Regions from separate parts of the Leisingera sp. ABM4_101 genome, predicted to be linked through region 3. Evidence: riboswitches for the same ligand, from Rfam matches in the RefSeq annotation. Region 3 holds a riboswitch; each other region holds the start of a gene.

What was found. Region 3 has a riboswitch for cobalamin ahead of ACXAEK_RS20010 (DUF1636 family protein). Riboswitches for the same ligand answer to the same signal wherever they lie in the genome.
Region 1: it holds a riboswitch for cobalamin, as region 3 does, so the genes downstream of both, ACXAEK_RS09070 (hypothetical protein) here and ACXAEK_RS20010 (DUF1636 family protein) in region 3, are expected to answer to the same signal.
Region 2: it holds a riboswitch for cobalamin, as region 3 does, so the genes downstream of both, ACXAEK_RS02185 (DUF4198 domain-containing protein) here and ACXAEK_RS20010 (DUF1636 family protein) in region 3, are expected to answer to the same signal.

Annotation. Positions count from the first base shown of each region.
Region 1 is NZ_JBSWTV010000002.1:1,640,473-1,648,111, forward strand. Features, by position in the region: gene ACXAEK_RS09050 (GNAT family N-acetyltransferase) at 1-119, shown strand, start outside; gene ACXAEK_RS09055 (YbaB/EbfC family nucleoid-associated protein) at 186-530, opposite strand; gene ACXAEK_RS09060 (DNA polymerase III subunit gamma/tau) at 989-2,788, opposite strand; gene ACXAEK_RS09065 (protein-tyrosine phosphatase family protein) at 2,985-3,530, shown strand; gene ACXAEK_RS09070 (hypothetical protein) at 3,661-4,065, opposite strand; cobalamin riboswitch at 4,176-4,398, opposite strand; gene ACXAEK_RS09075 (TetR/AcrR family transcriptional regulator) at 4,417-5,037, opposite strand; gene ACXAEK_RS09080 (alpha/beta hydrolase family protein) at 5,108-5,986, shown strand; gene ACXAEK_RS09085 (SRPBCC family protein) at 5,998-6,465, opposite strand; gene nudC (NAD(+) diphosphatase) at 6,523-7,509, opposite strand.
Region 2 is NZ_JBSWTV010000002.1:226,431-234,069, forward strand. Features, by position in the region: gene ACXAEK_RS02175 (TRAP transporter substrate-binding protein) at 1-392, opposite strand, end outside; gene ACXAEK_RS02180 (LysR family transcriptional regulator) at 532-1,437, shown strand; cobalamin riboswitch at 1,557-1,771, shown strand; gene ACXAEK_RS02185 (DUF4198 domain-containing protein) at 1,918-2,703, shown strand; gene cbiM (cobalt transporter CbiM) at 2,714-3,331, shown strand; gene ACXAEK_RS02195 (cobalt ABC transporter permease) at 3,328-3,897, shown strand; gene cbiQ (cobalt ECF transporter T component CbiQ) at 3,894-4,682, shown strand; gene ACXAEK_RS02205 (energy-coupling factor ABC transporter ATP-binding protein) at 4,669-5,319, shown strand; partial or broken gene ACXAEK_RS02210 (IS5/IS1182 family transposase) at 5,428-5,565, opposite strand; gene ACXAEK_RS02215 (aromatic ring-hydroxylating oxygenase subunit alpha) at 5,823-7,004, opposite strand; gene ACXAEK_RS02220 (cupin domain-containing protein) at 7,064-7,639, shown strand, end outside.
Region 3 is NZ_JBSWTV010000002.1:3,853,123-3,860,761, reverse strand. Features, by position in the region: gene cobN (cobaltochelatase subunit CobN) at 1-3,003, opposite strand, end outside; gene cobW (cobalamin biosynthesis protein CobW) at 3,156-4,190, opposite strand; gene ACXAEK_RS20010 (DUF1636 family protein) at 4,193-4,603, opposite strand; cobalamin riboswitch at 4,701-4,906, opposite strand; gene cobO (cob(I)yrinic acid a,c-diamide adenosyltransferase) at 4,958-5,593, shown strand; gene glpD (glycerol-3-phosphate dehydrogenase) at 5,818-7,395, opposite strand; gene ACXAEK_RS19995 (DeoR/GlpR family DNA-binding transcription regulator) at 7,388-7,639, opposite strand, start outside.

The DNA.
Region 1 (7,639 bases), 2.2 Mb from region 3:
TCCTGCTGCCGCCGACGCGGCGGCATCTGCGGCCGCTGATGCGGCTGGGGGCGGTGCAGACCGGGGAAGTGCAGTACGAAGGCCAGCGGTTCCTGAAGTTCCGGCTGGAGACGGGCTAACCAAGGCGGGGCAAAGAAAAAGGCGGCACCAGACGGGCCGCCTTTTGGCGTTCAGCTTGCCGGTTCTTAGAACGGCAGCTTGATGTCCTTGGGCAGACCCATGCTTTCGGTCAGCTTGGTCATCTCTTCCTGCGCCTTGTCCGCGGCCTTGGCCTGGGCGTCCTTGATGGCGGCCAGGATCAGGTCCTCAACCACTTCCTTATCGTCGCCGTTGAAGATCGACGGGTCGATGTCCAGGCCCTTGAGGTCGCCCTTGGCAGAGGCGGTTGCCTTGACCAGGCCTGCGCCGGCCTCGCCGGTCACCATGACGTTGTGCAGGTCTTCCTGCATCTGCGCCATCTTGGTCTGCAGTTCCTGTGCCGATTTCATCATCTTGGCCATGTCGCCAAGACCGCCGAGGCCTTTGAGCATCTTTGTTCTCCTGAGATTTTCGGTTTGGGGCACAAATACGGGCCGCGGGACCGCGAAACAAGGGGCAGGATTGCCGGTTTGCCGGACTTTAGGGTCAGGACCCATCAACCCTGCACCGCTGGTTTGTCTGATTTTGTTCCTGACCAGGCACGGTCCCGCGGGAATAGTGGCTCTATTTCAAGGGGCTGTAACGCAGTTCAGGGGCAAAATCAGTCAAATCCTGCGGACGCGCGAACCGCTGCAAAGCAGCGGCTTTGACCGCTTGGAATTGACACCGCCAGTCCCGGCGCGCTCAAAACCCCTGCTTTCTTGCCGTTCGCGCGCCAGCTGTGCAGGTTTAATGGGTCTTGACCCTAGTGCCCTTTCGCCCGGCCGACAGGCCGGGCAGCGCCTGACCTTCCCCCTGGGAAGGCGCTTTCGCGCCCACCCAAGGTCAGGCGCTGCCCTGCGTGAATGCGTCACCCGTCCTCGAACGGATCCCATTCGTCTTCCACTTCGGGCAGGGCTTCGGCGGCGACTTCGGCGGCCAGTTCCTCAGGCGTGCGGATACGGGTGATCTTGGCCTTGGGGAAGCTGTCCAGCACCGCCTGCACCAGCGGATGCGCCGCCGCCTTCTCGCGCAGGGCGTTCTCGGCGGCGTCGCGGATCTCGGCAATGGTTGCGGCATCGCCGTCCGGCGCTATGGAGACCACCCAGCGGGCGCCGGTCCAGTTCTGCAGCGCAGAGCCAAGCCGGGCGGCAAGGTCGCGCGGCGCCTGTGCTGACGGGGTGAATTCGATCCGCCCTGGCTGGTAGGAGACCAGCCGCACGCCGGTTTCGACCTCGACCAGCAGTTTCACGTCGCGGTTGGTGCGGATCAGTTCGACCACATGCTCGAACGACGGGTAGCGGGCGAGGGCAGAGCTGACCTGCGGCGCCAGCGCGGCCACCGTGCCGCCGCTGCCATGGGCCACCGGTGCGCCACCGGGCGCGCCGCCTGCCGGGCCGCCTTGCGGCGCAGCACCGCCAAGCGCCGGGGCGCCCATGCCCTGCATCGGCACACCGCCGCCGGGGCCGCCGGGACCGGGCGGCGGCGGGGGGGGTGTGTCCTGCAGCTTGCGGATCAGCTCCTCAGGCGAGGGCAGGTCGGCCACATGGGTCAGGCGGATCACCGCCATCTCTGCGGCCATCATCGCGTTTGGCGCAGCGGCCACTTCCTCCAGCGCCTTCAAGAGCATCTGCCACATGCGGGTCAGCACCCGCATTGCCAGCGCATCCGCCATCGCTTTGCCGCGGGCGCGCTCATCGGGGCTGACGGTGGGGTCCTCAGCCGCGTCGGGCGTGATCTTCACCACCGAAACCCAATGGGTGATCTCGGCCAGATCGCGCAGCACCGCCAGCGGGTCGGCGCCCTCGGCATACTGGCCGCTGAGTTCGGTCAGGGCGGCGGCCGCATCGCCGCGCAGGATCATATCCATCAGGTCCAGCACCCGGCCGCGGTCGGCAAGGCCCAGCATGGCGCGGACCTGATCGGCTGTGGTTTCACCAGCACCATGGGAAATCGCCTGATCCAGCAGCGAGGTTGCATCCCGCGCGGAGCCTTCGGCGGCGCGGGTGATGAGGGCCAGCGCGTCCTCGGCAATCTCGGCACTTTCAGCCGTGGCGATCTTGCGCAGGAGGGCAATCATCACCTCCGGTTCGATCCGGCGCAGGTCGAAGCGCTGGCAGCGCGACAGCACCGTCACCGGCACCTTGCGGATCTCGGTGGTGGCGAAGATGAATTTCACATGCGCCGGCGGCTCCTCCAGTGTCTTCAGCAGCGCGTTGAAGGCGGAGGTCGACAGCATGTGGACCTCGTCGATGATGTAGATCTTGTAACGGGCCGAGGCCGCGCGGTATTGCACCGAGTTGATGATTTCGCGGATGTCATTCACACCGGTGCGCGAGGCCGCGTCCATCTCCATCACGTCGACATGGCGGCCTTCCATGATCGCCACGCAATGCTCGCATTTGCCGCAAGGGTCGGTGGTGGGGCCGCCCTGGCCGTCCTCGCCCACGCAGTTCATGCCCTTGGCGATGATCCGCGCGGTGGTGGTTTTCCCGGTGCCGCGGATGCCGGTCATGATGAAGGCCTGGGCGATACGGTCAGCGGCAAAGGCGTTTTTCAGGGTGCGCACCATGGCGTCCTGCCCCACCAGATCGGCAAAGGTTTCGGGCCGGTATTTGCGGGCCAGAACCTGGTATTGCGATTGGGTGGTGCCGCTGGGAATGTCGTTCATGGTGTCTCGTGCCGGATTCGGTGTGCGGGGGTCCCGCGTTCCGCGCAGGGTATTGAAGCGCAGCCGGTTCGTCCACCGCAGAAGGCAGTAAAGCCAGGGCTGCAAAAGCGCTTTGGCTTTCTGCGGTTAGCGGCTAGTCTGGAGGGAAGGGGGAAATGCGGGGGAAGTGCAGGGGCGCGGCGTCCAGGGAGGCGGTATGCAAACTGAAGACACTTCAAAGCCAGCGGTGCAGGAGACTGCCGCGCTGGCCGGCCTGACCATCCACGCGCTGTCAGCGGGCGGCGGCATTCTGGCGCTGTGCCGGCTGCCGGGCGGCGCCGGCGATTACCGCAGCGACCTGATCCAGATCTATCAATGGAAGCCGGGGCTGGTGATCTCGATGACCACCGAGGCTGAGCATGTGGCCGCCGGAGTGCCGCGGCTGGGCGTCGACATCCAAAGCATGGCCTGCCGCTGGCTGCATTTGCCGGTGCCGGATTTCCAGGTGCCGCCACCGGCAGTGAATGAAAAATGGGCCGCCGCCAGCCAGTCGGCGCGGCAGGCGCTGGCAGGCGGCGGCCGGGTTCTGGTGCATTGCAAGGGCGGCTGCGGGCGCTCCGGCATGGCGGTGCTGCGGCTGATGATCGACTGCGGCGAGGACCCGGTCCAGGCGCTGGCGCGGCTGCGCTCGGTGCGGCCCTGTGCGGTGGAGACCGAGGCGCAGCTGGATTGGGCCTGCGCGGGGCAGGGTGTCAAACACTGAGGGCAGCGCCTGACCCTGGGTGGGTGCGAAGCGTCCTCCCGTTTTGCCGGAGGCAAACCTTTGGTTTGACGGGGAGGGGCGGACGCTGCCCGGCGGTGCCGCCGGGCGGATCACTCGCAGTCTGGAATTCTTATAGCGCCAGCATTTGCTCTGCCTGATGCGCCTCTGCCGTTTTCGGCAGCGCCTCCATCAGCGCGCAGGGGCGGGCATCCAGTTGCGAGGCGGCAAAGCCGGTGCCGTCGCGGCTGAGGATCGCATCGGCGAACCGGTCCAGGCCCTCGCGCGGGGCCTCTTCCCCGACACCGCAGAACAGCCGGATCCGGTCATGGCTGGCTACGAACTGCGCCGGGCAGTTGCGCGGGCAGCCGTCCAGCGCGCTGGTGCCGGTGATTTCAAAATCCTCCTGGGTCAGCGGCTTGGCCTTGGTCATCGCCTCGGCCAGCTTGGCGATCATCCGCTCTGCCGCGGGGCAGGGTTTCCCGAGGTATTTGCAATCCGTTGCCGCATAGAAATGCGTCTGGTCCGTCCACATCATGTTTGCGCCCTCCGCGCGTGGTGCGGGGAGTTCTGGGGACAAGAGACCGGATGAGAAAGCGGAAAGCCCCGCGGTGCCATCAGACCCTGTCCGGACACCCCGCCCGGGTTCGAGTTTCATATCCGATGGCAGGTCTCCTGACTTGCGGGTCGCAGCTTTCCCGATCCTTCCCGGCCTCTTTGAGGGCCAGTGGCTCTATCGGGGTCGCTCGCCGCTTACAGTTGCGGGGGCAGTCGCGGAATTGGCCTTGCGCAGGGCGGGGCCGCACCGTGTTCCCTTTTCATCCCGGACACAAGATTCTGTGGCGCGGGAACCATCGGCACAATCGGTAGCGGTTGGATCCCTGAGTTGTCAATCGTTTTTCTGCAGCTGCATTGGGTTTGGCTGGGGTCTGTGCATCTGCAGGTGCAGCCCCCGGATCACATCCGAATCGCGCCGCACCCGGGCCAGCTGCCAGCCGCCTTGCAGCAGGATATAGAAATTCTCGGCAGCGGCGCGGGCCTCAGCCTCAGGCAGGCCCAGGCGCCGGGCATGGGCTGCGGTCCCGGTGATCCAGCCCTCGAACAGCTTGGCGGCGTGCTGGTGGAAAGCCTCGTTCTCCGGCCCTTCGAACAGGGTGGCAGAGACCGGGCAGCCGCTCCATTTGCCCTGTTTGTCGAACAGTTTCGCCAGCTTGTAGCAGACCGTCTTGGCGCCGTCCTGAAAGGTCGGCGCAGGGGTGAAGGAAGCGTCGATCAGTGCTTGCATCTGCTCTGATGCCCAGTCCGCTGCGGCCAGCGCAAGGTCCGATTTGCCGTTTGGGAAATGGTGGTAGAGCGAGCCCTTGGGCGCCTCCGCCGCGGCCAGCAATTCTGCCAGGCCGGTGCCGCTGTAGCCCTTGTTGCGGAACAGCCCGGCAGCCGCGCGCAGCAGCCGCTCGCGGGTGGGGACGGGGCCGTCCGGGGCGGCAGAAGGTGTCGTCACGTCAGTCATGACGGCAGGTTGACAGCATTAGACCGATTGGTCCAGAGGTGGAGTGGACCAATTGGTCTAGGAGGGTGCCATGCTCGACAGCCATGCAGAACAGACGGCAGATATCCGGGTGCAAGAGCTGCGCTTTGCCGCTGGTGAGGCGGTGCTGGCCGGGCGGCTGTATCACCCGGCGGGACCGGCCCGGGCAGCGGTGGTGCTGAATGGCGCAACCGGGGTGCCGCAGGGCTATTACCGGCATTTCGCGCGCTGGCTGGCGGCAGAGCGGCAGATGGCTTGCCTCACTTTTGATTACCGGGACTTTGGGGCCTCGGCGCGTATGCACCCGCGCCGGTCACAGGCCACCATGGCCGAGTGGGCGCTGGCGGATCAGCCAGCGGCCAGCAAAGAAATGCAGCGGCACTATGCGGGTGTGCCGTTGCTGGTGATTGGCCATTCGCTGGGGGCAATGCTGATGCCCCTGCAGGATGGCCTGACGGACGTCGCCCGCATGATCGTGGTCGCGGGCGGCTTGGTGCATCACCACGATCATCCCTGGCCCTACCGCGCGCTGGCGCTGGCCTTCTGGTTCGGCCATGTGCCGCCGCTGGTCCGTGCCTTGGGCTATCTGCCCGGGCGCGCGGTGGGGTTCGGGGCCGACTTGCCGGCCGGTGTCTACTGGCAATGGCGGCGCTGGTGCACCACGCCGGGCAGCTACCTGCCGGAAACCGGCACCACGCTGCCGCAGCCCCGCTGGGCGGAAACCGGCATCCCGGTGGATCTGTTTGCGATGGCGGATGACGACGTGGTGCCGCCCGCGGCGGTCTGGCGGCTGGGCGATGTCTTTGGCGATGTGCCGCAGCGCCGTGCGGTGCTGGACCCGCAAAAAGCTGGCGTGCAGAAGATCGGCCACCTTGGCGCCTTTGCCCGCGCCAATGCCGCGCTGTGGCCGCGGCTGGTGCCGCAGGCCTGACCAGGACTGCCTCAGGCTGTCCGGCTTAGGCGTTCTTCAGTCAGGCGGGCATAATCGGCCAGCCGCAGCTTGAAGCGGCGGTTGAGATTGCTGCGCGCCAGTTTCAGCGATTGTATCAGCAGCCGCCCGGTCAGGGTGGAGGGCGCCAGTTTCAGCTGCGCTGACATCCGGGTCCGCTGCGGCGACAGCGCCAGCAGCTCAATCTCCATCCGGCCGTCGATACCGCTGCCGCCGCCTGTCAGGGCCATCCCGGTCACGGGGGAATAAGAGGCCAGCGTCAGCCGCACGTCGCGCTGCTTGCCGCGGAACCTGAAGCTCAGATCCCAGGCCAGCCCGTTCTCAGGATGCGCAGGGTCGCCGGTGCGCTGCACCTGGATGCCGCGGCGCAGGGCGGAGCGTTCCAGCAGATCGAAATCGGAGATCGCGCCAAAGACGTCGGCAATCGGGGCTTCGATATCTTCTTTGCTTTTGAATTCCATGGATGCCTGCCTCTGCTGCGCGGCCATTCTGCCGTGCTGTTTGCGGCAATATGCAGCTTAGTCCAGCGTGTCTGCAAGCCAGTTCTTGAGCAGAAAATGCGCAATTGCGCCTTTTCGCGCCGGTTTCAGAATAGGATGTCCGCCTGCAAAGGCCGTCATCATGTCCTGGCGGCTGACCCACATGGCATCCTCGATTTCCTCCGGGTCGATGGTGATCTCCCGGCTCAGCGCCTCACCCGCACAGCCGAACATCAGCGACATCGGAAAGGCCCAGGGCTGGCTGGACAGATAGCTGACCGCGCCCACCTGCACGCCGGTTTCCTCCAGCACTTCGCGGCGCACCGCGGCCTCCAGCGTTTCGCCGGGTTCGACAAAGCCCGCCAGCAGCGAATACATCCCCTCGGGCCAGCCCGGCGAGCGGCCCATCAGGACGCTGCCGCCGTGGGTGATCAGCATGATCACAACAGGGTCGGTGCGCGGGAAATGCGGTGCCTTGCAGGACGGGCAGACCCGCTGCCAGCCGGCCTGCGCCAGATCGCTCGGCGCACCGCAGCAGGCGCAGAACCGGTGGCTGCGGTGCCAGGCCAGCAGGGCCTTGGCGGTGGCCGCCAGTTCCGCTTCCAGCGGGGTGAGCCGGGTCATCACCCGGCGCAGTTCGGCAAAGACATGGGCGGGCGGCAGATCCGGGTGCTGCTGCTCGCTGGCATCGGCAAAGCTGTTCAGGGCTTCCTGGTCCAGCGCTTCGGGCTGCCAATGGCTGATATCGCAGGCAAAACAGGCGGCGCCTTCGGGGGCCAGCCCCAGAAAGACCGCGCTGCCCCGGTTGTCCGCCGCCAGCGGATGCGTCGGTGCAGTCCAGGCCAGGCCGCAGGGCAGCTCTGCCTCGTCTGCGCGCAGGGTCAGCGGCTTGCCGCGCCACATCAGCAGCACCTGCGCCCGCGGGCTGTTCCATGCCGCATCCAGGGCTGTGCTGTCCGTGCGCAAATGCGCCGCCCGGTCCAATCCGCCGCCGCCGCCGAAAGTCACCTGTTCTGCGCGTTTCATGCGGGCTCTCCTCTGGCTGGCGGGGGCTTGCCCCCTTGCAACGGACGGCGATGCGCCATCCATGACAGTGTGCCGCAGGGCTTGCCAGCGATTGCCGCGGATCCGTGCTTGCCTGTCACCATGCCGCCAC
Region 2 (7,639 bases), 3.6 Mb from region 3:
TCGCCATAGATAGTGTCCGAGCTGCTGAGGATCTTCGAGATCGCCGCCGGGTCGGAGGGCAGCAGATAGGGCAGCAGGAACACCTGGCTTTCCGGCACGATGGTGCCCAGGTTGCCGATCGAGACGTTGGTCAGCTGGATGATGCCGTCCGCCGCCTGCTCAACGGTCTCGGTCGGGGTGCCCAGGGTTCCCATCGGGTAGACGCTCACGGTCACATCGCCATCGGTCGCCGCCTCGATGCGCTTTTTGAACTCCTGCGCATAGGCGTCCATGATCGAGCCCGGAATTTCTTCGATGGCGAATTTCCAGTCTTCGGCAAACACGGCGGCTGGCGCCAGGCTCAGCAGCGCCGCAGCGGCGGTGGTTTTCAGGGTTTTCAAGGTAAAGGCCATGCGGGTCTCCTCCCAGTTGGCTTGGTTAACGGGGTCGGGAGGCACCTCAGCACGAGCTTAGGGATTGAAAAATATTACGTTGATTATATTTGCATGAAAGATTTTTATGTAATGCCTCCCATAACCAGACGGCCATATCATGAAGCTGTTGCACAACACGCTGCTGGAAACTTTTGTCACCGTCGTTGATTGCGGCGGATTTTCTGATGCGCAATATGCCCTTGGTGTCACGCAATCGGCCATCAGTATCCGCATTCGCGACCTTGAAACCTCGCTGGGCTACCGGATCTGCGAACGCGGCCGCGGCGGCTTCCGTCTGACGGAGCGCGGTGAGATCGCTTATCAGAAAGCCCGCGACATTCTGCGCAGCGCGCGCGATTTCGATGCCGAGCTGCTGGAGCTGCGGGATACCATTGCCGGGGACCTGCGGATCGGCACCGTGGATTCGATCGACAGCCTTCCCAGTTTGAAATTTGCAGAGGCCCTGCAGCAATTCCTCGCACGTCCGAATGAAGTCAGGATTGAAATTGTGGTTGCCTCCCCTGCCGACCTGACCCAGCAGCTGATCACCGGTGAACTGAATGTTGCCGTGGCGCCGTTTCGCAGCCAGGTGCCGGAGCTGGAGTATTCAGAACTGTGCTGTGAGGAGCACAAGCTTTACTGCGCGCAGAAGCATCCTTTGTTTGCTGTACCGGACAGTGAAATCAGTCTTGAAACCATCGGGCAGTATCCGTTGTGCCAGCGCTCTTATGACATGCTGGTTTCACCGAAACTTGGATCGCCGGAACCAACGGCGGTTGTGGCCAACATGGAGGCCATGGCGATGCTCATTGAAACCGGTCATTTTCTGGGGCCGCTGCCCACACATTTTGCCTGCAGGCGGGTTGCAGACGGCAGGTTTCGGGAAATCAGGAACAGCCAAATGCAATGGACCTCAACCTTTTATCTCGCAACGCGCCGTGTTCATGTGCTGAGACATGCCGTGGAGCTGTTCGCCCAAGACCTGCAGAACGCTTGCCTTGCTGAAAGCAAGCCGCAGGCATGAGGCAAGACGAAGCACGTCTGCTTGCCGGCTGCAAACTTACAGAAGGAGACAGTGCCTGCAGCGCCGGTGCGGTCAGGTGAACGTGTTACAATTCTCTTGACTCAGAAAATCCGTTTTGCCATTCAGCCAAAGTGACCGGTTCCGCGAGTGTTTCAATGCGCAGCGGAAGAAATAGGGAACACGGTGCGGCGTACCCAAAAGGGACCAAATCCGTGACTGCCCCCGCAACTGTGAGCGGTGAGTGACGCTGAACATGCCACTGGGAACTGTCCCGGGAAGGCCAGCCGAACCAGGACCCGCGAGTCAGGAGACCTGCCGGACGCGAGGAATGGGACTCTGCTTGCAGAGGCCCTCTCTTCTTTTTCAACCGGACGCCGGGGTGCGCGTCTGGCCCGGGCGTTGTTTCGACAATTCCGTGCCGCTACTCCCCGTTGTTCATTCCTGATTGCAGGTGCGCCTGCGTCGTCGAATGAGGACGAAATGAAACTGAACTACCTGGCCGCTGCTCTGGCCGTTTCCCTGCCGGTTACCGCATCGGCGCATTTCCAGCTGAACTACACCGAAAACGCGCTGATCGAGAAGCCCGGCGATGTGCCAATGGGCCTGGTGTTCTGGCACCCGATGGCCAACGGCCATGCGATGGACATGGGCAAGCCCGAAGAATTCTTCATGATCCACAAAGGCGAGAAGACCGACCTGACGGACCGCCTGGAGCCCGCCACCTTCAAGGGTGTTGAGAACGAAGCCTCGGCCTACAAGGCCTCCGTTCCGGTGAAACGCTCGGGCGACTATGTCGTGGTGACCGTGCCCGCGCCTTATTACGAGGAAAGCGAGGACATCTACATCCAGCAGATCGCCAAGGTCGTGCTGAACCGCAACACCCTGCCCACCGACTGGGACCAGCCGGTTGGCCTGGCCACCGAGATCCTGCCGCTGAACAAACCCTACAACGTCATCGTCGGCTCCACCTTCTCGGGTCAGGTTCTGGCCGACGGCAAGCCGGTTGCCGGTGCCGAGATCGAGATCGAATTCATGGCGGCTGAGCCGGATCTCGAGAAATTCTCCACCACCAGCCCGACCGTGGGCGAGATGCCGGGCGGTGCGATTGTTGCCATCGCAGACCAGAACGGCGTGTTCTCCTTCGGTATCCCGAAAGCGGGCTACTGGGGCTTTGCGGCTCTGGGCTCGGGCCCGGCGACCGAGCATGAGGGTAAGGAACTCAGCCAGGATGCTGTGCTGTGGATCCACGCTGAAGAGCTGAAGTGAGACTGACCCCATGCATATCGTAGACGGCGCACTGTCGAACCCGGTTGTGATCGGCGGCGCGGTTGCCGCCGTCGGCGGTATTGCCATGGGTCTGCGCAGCCTGCCGCTGGAGCGTATTCCGGCGGCGGGGGTGCTTTCGGCCAGTTTCTTTGTGGCCTCGCTGATCCATGTCCCGATCGGTCCCAGTTCGGTTCACCTGATCCTGAACGGGCTGGCCGGGCTGGTGCTGGGCTGGGCCGCCTTCCCGGCCCTATTTGTCGGCCTCTTGCTGCAGGCGGTGTTCTTTGGTTTTGGCGGGCTGACCGTCTTGGGCGTGAACGCTGTGAACATTGCCTTGCCAGCGGTTCTGGTCGGATTGATTTTCCGGCCGCTGCTGGCGCGCGGCTCGCCGCTGCAAGGGGCGGTCTGGGGCGGCATCGGCGGCGGGCTGGCGATTGCTCTGACGACGCTTGCCGTGGCAGTGTCGCTGATGCTGTCCGGCGACGAGTTTATCCTGGCGGCCAAACTGGTGTTTTTCTCCCACATCCCGGTGATGGTGATCGAAGCGCTGCTGTCCGGTGCCGCCATCTTCCTGGCCCGCCGGGTGAAGCCCGAACTGTTCATCGACACGAAAGGAAGCCTGGCATGATCCGCGCCTGTGTTCTGATCCTGGCGCTGCTGGCGCCGATACCGGCCTTGGCGCACAACGTGATTTCCTCGGTGTTCCCGTCCGGTTCGGACATCGAGGGCGAAGTGGGCTTTTCCAACGGCGATATGGCCGCGGACCTGCTGATCGAAGTCTTTGACGCGGCCGGGGCCAAGCTGGGCGAAACCAGGACCGATGCCGACGGTTTCTTCCTGTTCACCCCGGCATCGCCGGTCACGCATGTCTTCCGCGGTGATCTGGGCGCAGGCCATGTGGCAGAGATCATTATGGAAGCTGCAGACGTCGCACAGATCATGGGCGAAAGCCCGATCAAGACCGCAGCCAGCCCGGATGCGGCTCCGGTTGGGGCTGCCGGCCTCTCCGACCAATCCCGCGCCGAACTGGCCCGGATGCTGCGCACCGAGTTGCGGCCGCTGCGCCAGGAGCTGACCGCGTTCAAGAACAAGTCGGACTTCCAGTCCGTGCTGGGCGGCATCGGCTATATCCTCGGCCTGTTCGGCCTGGGGTTCTACATCGCCGCTCGCCGCAAGATCGGCGCCAGCGCATGACCTATGTGCTGACAGGCAGCGACGCGCCGCTCAGCGGGTTTGGCGGCTTCCGCGCGAAGGTCGCAAGGCTCGACCCTAGGGCGCGCATCGTGATGGCTGCCATCTACGCAGTGGTGGTTGTCTCGCTCAGCAATCTGCTGGTGCTGGCGGCGGCGCTTGGCCTGTCGCTGTGGCTGCTGGCCTTCTCCGGCCTGCCGCCGCGGAAGACGCTGAAGCGGATGGCGATGATGGACAGTTTCATCATCTTCATGCTGGTAATGCTGCCCTTCACCATCCCCGGCACCCCGATTTTCTCCATCTCGGGGCTTGAGGCGAGCTGGGAAGGCCTGCGGCGCGCAACCGAAATCGCCCTGACCGCCAATGCGGTCATTCTGGCGGTGATGACACTGGTCGGGTCCATGGAGCCAGTCACCATGGGGCACGCGCTGTTTGCCCTGAAGACCCCTGCGCGGCTGGTGCATCTGATGATGTTCACCATCCGCTACATCGACGTGCTGCGCGAGGAATACCAGCGGCAGCGCATCTCGATGAAGCTGCGCGGCTTCCGCCCCGGCACCAACTGGCACACCTACCGCAGCTATGGCTACCTTGTGGGGATGATGCTGGTGCGCGCCATCGAGCGTTCAGAACGTATCCTGGCCGCGATGAAATGCCGGGGCTTTTCCGGCCGCATCATCTTGCTCGAAGACTTCCGCCTGCGCCGCGCCGACCTGCTGTTTGCCCTGGCGCTATCCTGCGCATTAGCCGCCCTGATCTGGGCCGAGGCCGCCTATGCCGCTTCTTGAACTGAACGATATCCACTTTGCCTACCCCGGGCTTGACCCCGTGCTGCAAGGCGCCTCGATGCAGCTTAAAGCTGGTGAGCGCCTGTCGGTCGTCGGCCCTAACGGCGCCGGCAAATCAACGCTGCTGAAAATCATCATGGGGCTGATTGCGCCCGCCAGCGGCACCGTCTCCGCCTTTGGCAGGCTCTGCCGCGCTGAGGCCGATTTTCACGATATGCGCCGGCGCGTGGGGTTTGTGTTCCAGGATGCCGACGACCAGCTGTTCTGCCCGACTGTGGCCGAGGATGTAGCCTTTGGCCCGCTGAACCTGGGCAAGTCGAAACAAGAGGTGCTGGCGATCGTTGACGATGTGCTCGCCCGCCTAGGGCTGATGCACCTGCGCGACCGGGTCACTCACAAGCTGTCGGGAGGCGAGAAGCGGCTGGTGACGCTGGCCACGGTACTGGCGATGGAGCCCGAAGTGCTTATCCTTGATGAGCCAACCAATGCGCTGGACCCGGAAAACTACGCCCGGCTGACCAGGATCCTGCTGGAGTTGGATCAGGCGATCCTGCTGGTCAGTCACGACCCGGAATTCCGCGCGCAGGTCGCCCCGGATGGGTACCGCCTGCAGGATCGGCAGCTTGCGCGGGTTTAGGACATCCGCGAACTCTCATCGGCCGATTTCATTACCGCTAGATCTGGCCACGTGGTTCAAAGCCGCTAGCACGGCACCGCTGCAAGACTGCGCGACGTGTCAACGGCGGCGCAAGAGATTGCGATTGATGAAGATAATCCCACTCAGTACACACTGATCATCGACACGAGGTTTGCCGTGTGATTTCGGGAAAAAGGGGGCAAGACGCGCCATCTGCGCATCTGTCAGCCAGAAAAGATCAGACATGTTCACCGCTCGGTTTTCGAACCGTGAATCACGCTGCCAAGTGAAAATCAATGGGTCCTGACCCTAGTGAGACTCGGAACTTGGCAGGTTTTTGCTCCGACAAGTTAGACGACACGGCATTTGATCGCAGTTGCTCGTTTGTCGCTGGAGTACATCGCATGTTGCCGCTCGGGTCGTTCACCGGCTGTGCTATTATCAGGAGCGAAACGGTTTGGCGACCAGATCCACGGCAATTCAGCGAAACACAGCGCGCAATTTCAAGACAGTAAACGTTCAACCACGCGCCGCCCGAAATCATGTGTCGGTCCTTCCCAATGCGGGCTAAGGCGGCCGCCGTCATAGGCAGGGGACAGCCGGCCCTGCTGCAGCAGTTCGAGCATGCCAAGATCCTCCCGGTTGAGGTCATCCCACATTTGCATCAGCTCGGCCCGTGCTTCGGCATGATCCTCTGAAGTCGCAGCATCTCCGATCAGAAAAACATGCAGCTCTTCACGTGTTTTGTTCGGTGCAATCGGATAGCTGACGAGCACTGTAAATTGGTCAGGGAAGACTTCGGCCGCGAAATGCGGGAAGCACAGGAACCAAAGACCGCGTTTGGCATCTTCTGAGGACAGACCGGGATAGTGCGGCAGACGATCGCCGCGCCCCTCGCCCACTTCGGGAAAGATATAGTCGTTGTAGAAGACATGCCGGTCCCATTCTCCCGACCACCGCACGTTCATCGGTGCGAATTTCAGCAGTTTGGGATGGACGGCGAAGACATGGTATCCTTCCATGTAATTCTCGTAGACCAGCTTCCAATTGGCCTCGACTTCGAAATCAATCTTTCCGGCCCAGCGGATGGCCGAGAAATCATAGCCCGGGGTGCGCTCCAGCATCGGTTTCAGCCAGTCCACCAACGTATCCGCATCGCCCGAGATATTGACGAATATGCAGCCGTTCCAGACCTCGCATCGGACCTCGATCAGATCCAGCTTTTCGCCGCCCCCGTCCTCGAAACGGTCCATTACATCCGGTCCGTTGAAATGCGGCCGCGCCCGCAACTTTCCGTTCAGGCCATAAACCCAGGCATGATACGGGCAGGTCAGGGTTGATCTCCTGCACGGTTCGCTCACCAGCTTTGCTCCGCGATGCCGGCACACATTGTGCAACGCACGAATGCCCCCGTCCTGGTCGCGCAGGATAATCAGAGGCACCCCGCCGATTTCGAGCGGTTTCATGTCGCCGCGCTCAGGCAGCTCCGCGGCTGCCCCTGCAAACACCCATGAGCGGCGAAAGCAATGCTCCTGCTCCAGGGCCAGCCACTCGTCGGACCAATAGGCGGCGTTCGGCAGACCGCTCGCCTCCTCAATCGGGGCAAACGTCTGAGCGAACCCTTCCTCGCCCAGCAGTTCCTTGACCTTTGTCAGGACCGGAGTGTCTGGAAAGTTACCGTCCACGGGATGCGCCTTTCAGAAAATACTTGCGAGTTTGGGAAAAATTTGCACTGTAAATTTTCATGATCGTCAAGAAAAATCATCAATCGGGTACCAATGTCTCACTCCACCGGCTGGGTGAGGACCTGCGCGCCCTGCGCAAAGCACACAATATGACCCTGAACGATTTGGCTGACGCCTCGGGGCGTTCCGCCTCATTTCTGTCCAAGATCGAACGCGGTCTGGCCCGTCCCTCCGTCACGGCCCTGCAAGAGGTCGCGGAAGCTCTTGGAGTTCCGGTCGGCTGGTTCTTTGAAACCGATGGTCCTGCCCCCGCCGAAGAGCGCCCTTTCATTGTGCGCGCGGACAGGCGCCGCAAGCTGACCTATTCCGGGCTGTCAGGCACAGACTATATGGGGTTCGAAGATCACCTGCTGTCCGCCAGCCTGGACCGGCAGCTGGCAATGGGCATTTCCACCTATGAACCTGGCGGCAGCACCGGTGACGACCTTTATACCCACGAAGGGGAAGAGGCTGGGATGGTGTTGAAGGGGGAGATCGAACTCACCCTAGACGATCAAGTGTTTCACCTGCGAACCGGCGACAGTTTCAGCTTCTCCGCTGATATCCCCCACCGGTACCGCAACCCCGGCAAGGTT
Region 3 (7,639 bases):
AGCCGCACCGCGGAAACCGTGGGACATCATCGAGGTGGCCCAATCCGGATTGGCGGCGCGGGCGCGGGTGACGCGGGCAATCTCCTCGCCCAGCGAACGCGCCTGCGGCTTGTCGGGGCGGGTGGCGTCCATGTGGTAGAGCGCCGGGGCGGTCTGGCCGATACGGGCCATGGCGGCGGCAAAGCCGGCCTCATGCGCGGCGTAGTCGGAGGCGACCAGCAGGTCGGTTTCCGGCAAGTCCTGCAGGTGGACGAAGCTGTCGGCGCCTTGCAGGCGGGTTTCGAGCGCCTCACGGGCGTCGGTGATCGCGCCCTTGGCGTCGATGGCGTGGGAGGAAGCGTTGAGCCAGGCCTCGCCCGCCGCGGCACGGGCCTCGTCGCTGTAGTCATCCAGATGCGGGTTCATCGACAGGCCGTACTGGCCCGGTTTGGGGCCGAAGACGCGCGGTGTCTCGGTAAGATAGGGGTTGTCGGCCTGGGTCTCTTCGCGGTTTGCCAGCGCGGTGGCGGCGCTTTCGAACATCTGGGCGAGGCCCGGGAAGACGTCGCGGAACAGGCCGGAAACCCGCAGGGTCACGTCGATGCGCGGGCGGTTCAGCATGGAGAGCGGCAGCACGTCGAAGCCGGAGACGCGCTCGGAGCCTTCGTCCCACTTGGGCGCCAGCCCCGCGAGGTGCAGCGCCATGGCAAATTCCTCGCCCGCGGTGCGCATGGTGGCGGAGCCCCAGAGGTCGATCACCAGCCCCTTGGGCCAGTCGCCGTGGTCCTGGAGGTGGCGGCGCAGCAGCTCTTCCGCCAGTTTGACACCTTGCGCATGCGCCGCCCGCGACGGCACCGCCCGCGGGTCGGTTGTGAAGAGGTTGCGCCCGGTCGGGATCACATCGGCGCGGCCGCGGAACGGCGAGCCGGAAGGGCCGGGCGTCACGATCTTCCCGTCCAGCGCGGCGATTAGCCCGGCGCGTTCCTCTGCCCCGCATTGGCCGGTGCCGAAGATGTGCAGGCCCTCGCCGTACTGGCTTTCCTTGATGTCGCAGACAAAGGCGTCGATGCGGGTGATCGCCTCTGCGGGCGACGTGTCAGGGGTAAGGCCCAGGTCGGCCTCGACGCCGGTCCCCTGTGCCTCGGCGCGGATGTCGCCGATCAGGCGGTCGCGGCGGGCCGGGTCGAGGCCGTCGGCGGTGGAGTATTCGTCCAGCAGGCTTTCGAGCCGGGACATGCCCTCGGGCAGGTTGGTTTGCGCCAGCGGCGGCGGCAGGTGGCCGATGGTGACAGCGCCGATGCGGCGTTTGGCCTGTGCGGCCTCGCCGGGGTCGTTGACGATAAACGGATAGGCAACCGGGAGGGGGCCGGTCAGAACCTCGGGCCAGCAGGCGCCGGACAGAGCCACCGCCTTGCCCGGCAGCCATTCCAGCGTGCCGTGGGCGCCGATGTGGACCAACGCGTCGGTCTGGGCGCGCAGCCACTGGTAAAACGCCACATAGGCGTGGCGCGGGGTGCGGTCGAGGTCGTGGTAGTCGTCGACGCGGGTTTTGACCTCGCCGCGTTCGGGCTGCAGGGCAATCAGGGCGTTGCCTGCCCGCAGGGCCTTGAAGTGAAAGGCACCGTCACGGCAATCAATATCTTCCTCCGGGTCTCCCCAGGCCTCAGCCAAAGTGTTCTGCAGGTCTTGCGGCAGGGCGGCGAGAGCAGTTTTGTACTCCGTGAGCGGGACGCTTAGCGTTTCGTCCATCAGCCGCAGGCCGGTGTTTTCCTGCGGCTCAACGGTATAGCCTTGGTCCCAGAGCGTGCGCAGGATTTCGTCGCAGGACGCCAGCGCATCCAGTCCCACGGCATGGGCCAGGTTGTGGTCGCGGCCTGGGTAGGTGGAGAGGATCAGGGCAAGGCGCTTGTCTGCATTTGGAAGCTTGGCGAGGCGCAGCCAGCCTTCGAGGCGGTCCACAGCCGCCTTGATGCGGTCCGCGTCGGCGCGATGGGCAAAGCGGGAATACTGCAGGTCCGGGTCTTTCTTGCCTGGCGATTTGAAACTGACGACGCCGGCAAAGATGCGTCCGTCGACCTCCGGCAGCACCACATGCATGGCGAGGTCGGCGGGCGACAGCCCGCGGTCGGCCTCGGCCCAGTCCTTCTTGCGGGCGGTGGAGAGGGCGACCTGGAACACCGGGCAGCCGGTGGCGGAGAGCGGCGAGGCGCTGCCGTCTGTTCCTTGCGCTGAAAAGGCGGTGGCGTTGATGATGGCGGCGGGGGCCAGCTGCGGGAGTTTCTTGCGCAGCCAGTCCGCGGCAGAAGGCGCCTTGAGGCTGGCGGCAAAGGCGCCATAAGCGGCATAGCCGCGGGCGCGCAGTTCCGCGATCAGCGCATCCACCGGGGCGGTGTCGGCGGCGGTGAGGTAGGAGCGGTAGAAGCTCACCAGCACCAGCGGTTTGTCCTGCGGCGGCAGGTCGGCGAGCACGCCCTTGGCCGGGTCGTAGAAGCCGTGTTCCGGTGTCGTCTTGAGGCCGAGGACGGGGCCGGCGTAAAGCCCTGCAGCCAGCGACAGCTGGGCAAGTGCTGCCTGGGCCGCAACCGCACCGCCGGCGTCGCACAGGGATTGCAGGCGGCGCAGAGTGGAGACGGGCAGGGTGGACAGCTCATCAAGCCGCGCATCTTCGCGCCCGTCAGCGGGCAGGATCGCCAGCGCAATACCCTTGCGGCGGGCGAGGTCCTGCAGGGTGGCAAGCCCGTAGGACCAGTAACTTTCGCCGCCGATCAGGCGGACGAGGACGCCCTTGGCGCCCTCCAGTGTCTGTTCTGCATACACGTCGACCGACAGCGGGTGCTTGAGCGCCACCATGTTGGCGAGGCGCAAGCTGGGCAACTTGCCGCCCGCGCGGTGCCAGCCCGCCGCAAAGGCGCCGAGGTCGCTGTCGGAAAACGACAGCACCACAAGGTCCGCAGGCGTCTGCCCAAGGTCCTGCGGGGTATCGGTCTCGTCAAGGCCGTGGCTTTCGCGGAAGACGACGTGCATCAGATTTTGCCTTTCCCAGCCAGCAAAATGGAGTCCCGGGGCGCAAGCCCCGGATCGCGCCCGACCCGCCCCCATGGGCGGGCGCGATTGCGCCCACCCCGGGACGGGCGCGATCCTTTCCGCTCATGAAAATTGCGGGTCAAGAGCATGCTTCAGGCCCCCAGCTCGGCGCGGATGGCCTGTTCGTCGATGTCGTCATGCTCGGCGATGACCACCAGGGCGGTCTTGCGCGGCTGCGCGCCCCAGGGCTGGTCGTATTGGGCACGCAGGCGCTCGCCCACGGCCTGCACAAGCATCCGCATCGGTTTCCCCTCCACCGCGACATAGCCTTTGACGCGCAGGATATTGCGCTCGCGGGCGAGTTTCACGATGGCATTTTGCAGCGCTTCTGGATCGGAGACTTCGCCCATTTCGACAACGATGCTTTCAAAATCGTCATGCTCGTGGTCGTGATGGCCGTCGTGGTGGCTGGGGCGGGCGTCCAGATCGTCCTCGGCAGCCGCCTCGAGCCCTAGGATGATGCGCGGGTCGATGACGCCTTCGCTCATCGGCAGGATCGGCAGCTTGCGCGGCGCCTCGGCCTCGATCACGGCGCGGGCCTTCTCGACGCCTTCGTCGCCGGCCAGGTCGGCCTTGGACAGGAGCACGATGTCGGCGCAGGAGACCTGGTCTTCGAAGACTTCGCTGAGCGGAGTTTCGTGGTCCAGGCTCTCATCTGCTTCGCGCTGGGCGGCAACCGCGTCCAGATCGGGGGCGAACTGGCCTTTGGCAACGGCCTCTGCATCGGCCAGCGCAATCACGCCGTCAACGGTGATGCGCGAGCGGATCGCGGGCCAGTCAAACGCTTTCAGCAGCGGTTTGGGCAGGGCCAGGCCGGAGGTTTCGATCACGATGTGATCCGGCTTTTCCGGCAGGTCCATCAGCTGCTCGATGGTGGGGATGAAGTCATCGGCCACGGTGCAGCAGATGCAGCCGTTGGCCAGTTCCATGATGTTCTCGGCCGGGCAGTTCTCATCGGCGCAGGACTTCAGGATGTCGCCGTCGACACCGGCGGTGCCGAATTCGTTCACCACAACCGCCAGGCGCTTGCCCTGCGGGTTCTGCATCAGGTGGCGGATCAGGGTGGTCTTGCCTGCACCGAGGAAGCCGGTGATAACGGTGACGGGGATCTTGTTGAGATCGCTCATGATTACTCCTCGGAAGGGAAGGCGGCCGGCGGGATGCGGGCAACGGATTGTTTGCGGAATGCGGTGGGGCGCTCGCGCCAAGGCACAAGGCCGTCGGTTGTGGCGGCATAGGCGGCTGTGCCTGCCAGGATCTCAGGGATATGCTCTTCCGGGTCCATGTCGCCGTAGACATAGCTCCAGCGTTCCTCGCCGCCGGTCAGCAGCACGGTGCAGCTTCGCGAACAGGCCGACAGGCATTTGACGCCGCGCAGCGTTACGCCCTCGGGCATGCCGGCCTCTTTCAGCGCATCATGCAGCAGGGTGCCGGGGCGGGTTGCCTCGGGATCGGCGCCTTCGTTGCGGCACGTGAGGCACACGGTCAGCGTGACCGGTCCCGGTTTGCTGGCGGGGGTGCCCGCCTGATCGTCAGCCATCAGCGCGTCTCCTGTCGCGGCAGGGCTTGCGGGATGGCCGAAAAGGAACTGTCTCGTGCCAGCCCCTCACCCGGTCGCAGAACACCCCGTCTGCCCGTTGATCTCTCTCCTGCTGGCAGGTCTCCCGGCTTGCGGATGCCAAGGCGTTCGCCTTGCCGGCCATCCTGCCTTCCCGGGATATCTCCCAGTGGCATGGCGGCCTCATCCGGTCACGGTCGCGGGGGCGGCTGTGCTTCAGCCTGAGCAGGCCTTCACATTCCCTCTTCGCCTGTTTTCACAGGAACCAGCGGAACCCCCTTGCGCTATGGCGGGCTTCTTTGTCAAGACATGGGGTCAAACAGCTGGAGAGCCCCTATGAGCGAAAAGTCTGAAACCGGCATTTCAGAAGAAGAAGCCGCCCGTCACGCCTCGAAGATGGCTAAGAAGAAGGCGGCGCGTGACCGGATGATGAAGACCAAGGAGGGCGAGAAGGGACTGATCATCGTCCACACCGGGCCGGGCAAGGGCAAATCCTCGTCGGGGTTCGGGATGATCATGCGCTGCATCGCCCATGGGATGCCGTCTGCGGTGGTGCAGTTCATCAAGGGCGCCTGGCAGACCGGCGAGCGCACTCTGATCGAGGAGAACTTCAGCGATCTGTGCCAGTTCTACGCGATGGGCGAGGGGTTCACCTGGGAGACCCAGGACAAGGCGCGCGACATCGCTGCCGCCCAGAAGGGCTGGGAGAAGGCCAAGGAGATGATCCTGGACGAGCGCAACACCATGGTGCTCTTGGATGAGATCAACATCGCGCTGCGCTATGAATACCTGGACCTGGAGGAGGTGCTGGAGTTCCTGGTGGAGCAGAAACCGCCGATGACCCATGTGGTGCTGACGGGGCGCAACGCCAAGGAGGAGCTGATCGAGATCGCCGATCTGGTGACCGAGATGGGCCAGATCAAGCACCCGTTCCGCGCCGGGGTGAAGGCGCAGAAGGGTGTGGAGTTTTAATCTCTTACAGGCGGCAAAAGGCGGCGAAAGGCGGCAAATCCGATCGGGCCTGAGGTTTTGCGCTTTGCTTTGCAAATCGCCGGGGGGCGGGGGCGCTGCCTGCGGCAGCGCCCCCGCCCGGCCCAACGCTTTTCAGGGAACCTCTGGTTCCTTGAAAAGGGGCGGGAGTGCCCCCCCCCGTGTCTTGATGCCCCGCCTGCCTCCGCGCTTAAGCCCCTCCGCGCTTAAGCCGCCAGCCTCGCGGCTTTCTCGCTGATATAGGCATCCACCGCGGCGCGCTGCGCCTTATCCAGGCGCAGGCCCAGCTTGGTGCGGCGCCACAAATAGTCGTCGCCTGCGCGCACCCATTCGCGGGCAATTGCCCAGTCAAGCTCGCGGGCAGTGATGGTGGCGCCAAAGTCCCGGCCCAGATCACCGGCGGACTTGGCATCGCCCAGCACCTCCCAGGCCTCCAGCCCGTAAGCGCGGATCAGCCGGGCCGCCCAATAGGGCGTCAGGAAAGGGTATTCCTTGGCGAGCCGGGTTTTCAGCTTTTCCACATCCTCCACCGGGAAATCACCGCCTGGCAGGGCCGCGCCTGCGGTCCAGTCCGCGGGCAGCTGCGGGAAGACTTCACCGATCTTCGCCAGCGCCGCCTCGGCCAGCTTGCGGTAGGTGGTGATCTTACCGCCAAAGACATTCAAGAGCGGCGCCTGCGCCTGATCCAGTGTCAGCACATACTCGCGGGTCGCCGCAGTGGCGGAGCTGGCGCCGTCGTCATAGAGCGGGCGGACACCGGAATAAGTCCAGGCAATATCCTCGCGGCGCAGCGGCTGCTCGAAATATTGCGACGCGAAATCAATCAGGTAGTCCTGTTCGGTCTCGGTGCATTCAGGCGCCGTGTCCGGATCCGGATGGTCGGCGTCGGTGGTGCCGATCAGGGTGAAATCCTGCTCATAGGGAATGGCGAAGATGATCCGCCCGTCGGTGCCTTGGAAAAAGTAGCAGCGGCCATGATCGAACAGTTTCGGCACCACGATATGGCTGCCGCGCACCAGGCGGACGTTCTCGCGGCTGTTCTGGCCCAGCTTCTGGTGCAGCACGTCGGCCACCCAGGGGCCGCCCGCGTTGACCAGCATTTTTGCGCGGCGCTGGTGGGTTTCGCCGCTGGCCTGATCCTGCAGCGTGATCACCCAGTGGTCCGCATGGCGCTCCGCTGACAGCACTTTGGTCCGGGTCAGGATTTCGGCACCGCGGGCCTGCGCGTCACGGGCGTTCAGCACCACCAGCCGGGCGTCCTCGATCCAGCAGTCGGAATACTCAAAGGCGGTCTTGAACTTGCTTTTCAACGGCAGGCCCGCCGGGTCGGCTGCCAGGTCCAGCTTGGCGGTGCCGGGCAGGATGCCGCGTTTACTCAGGCTGTCGTACAGAAACAACCCCAGCCGGATCAGCCAGGCCGGGCGGCGGCCCTTCATCCAGGGCATGAAGGTCGTCAGCAGCTTGGACGTCGGCGTCTCGCTGTCGAACCGCATGTCCTTGTGGAAGGGCAGCACAAACCGCATCGGCCAGGAAATATGCGGCATCGCCTTCAGCAGCACCTCGCGTTCGATCAGCGCTTCGCGGACCAGGCGGAACTCGAAATACTCCAGATAGCGCAAGCCACCGTGGAACAGTTTGGTCGAGGCCGAGGAGGTGGCGGAGGCGAGGTCGTTCATCTCGGCCAAGGTCACCGAGAGGCCGCGGCCAGCCGCGTCGCGGGCGATGCCGCAGCCGTTGATGCCGCCGCCGATGATGAAGAGGTCCGTGACAGGTGTATCAGTCATTTTCGCTGCTTTCGTTTTGTCCTGCGGTGAGGATCCTTGTACCCGCCGCCTGTGCGGCCTGGGCGAATTCTGCCGGTACGGGGCGGTCGGTGATGACAACATCCAGATCTGCTGCATCGCAGATCCGCACCGGGGCGGAGCGGTCGAACTTGCTGCCGTCGCAGACCAGCACCTTCTGCCGTGCGTTTTTCAGGATTGCACGGGCGACAGATACCTCGCGGGCATCGTGATCCATCACCGCGCC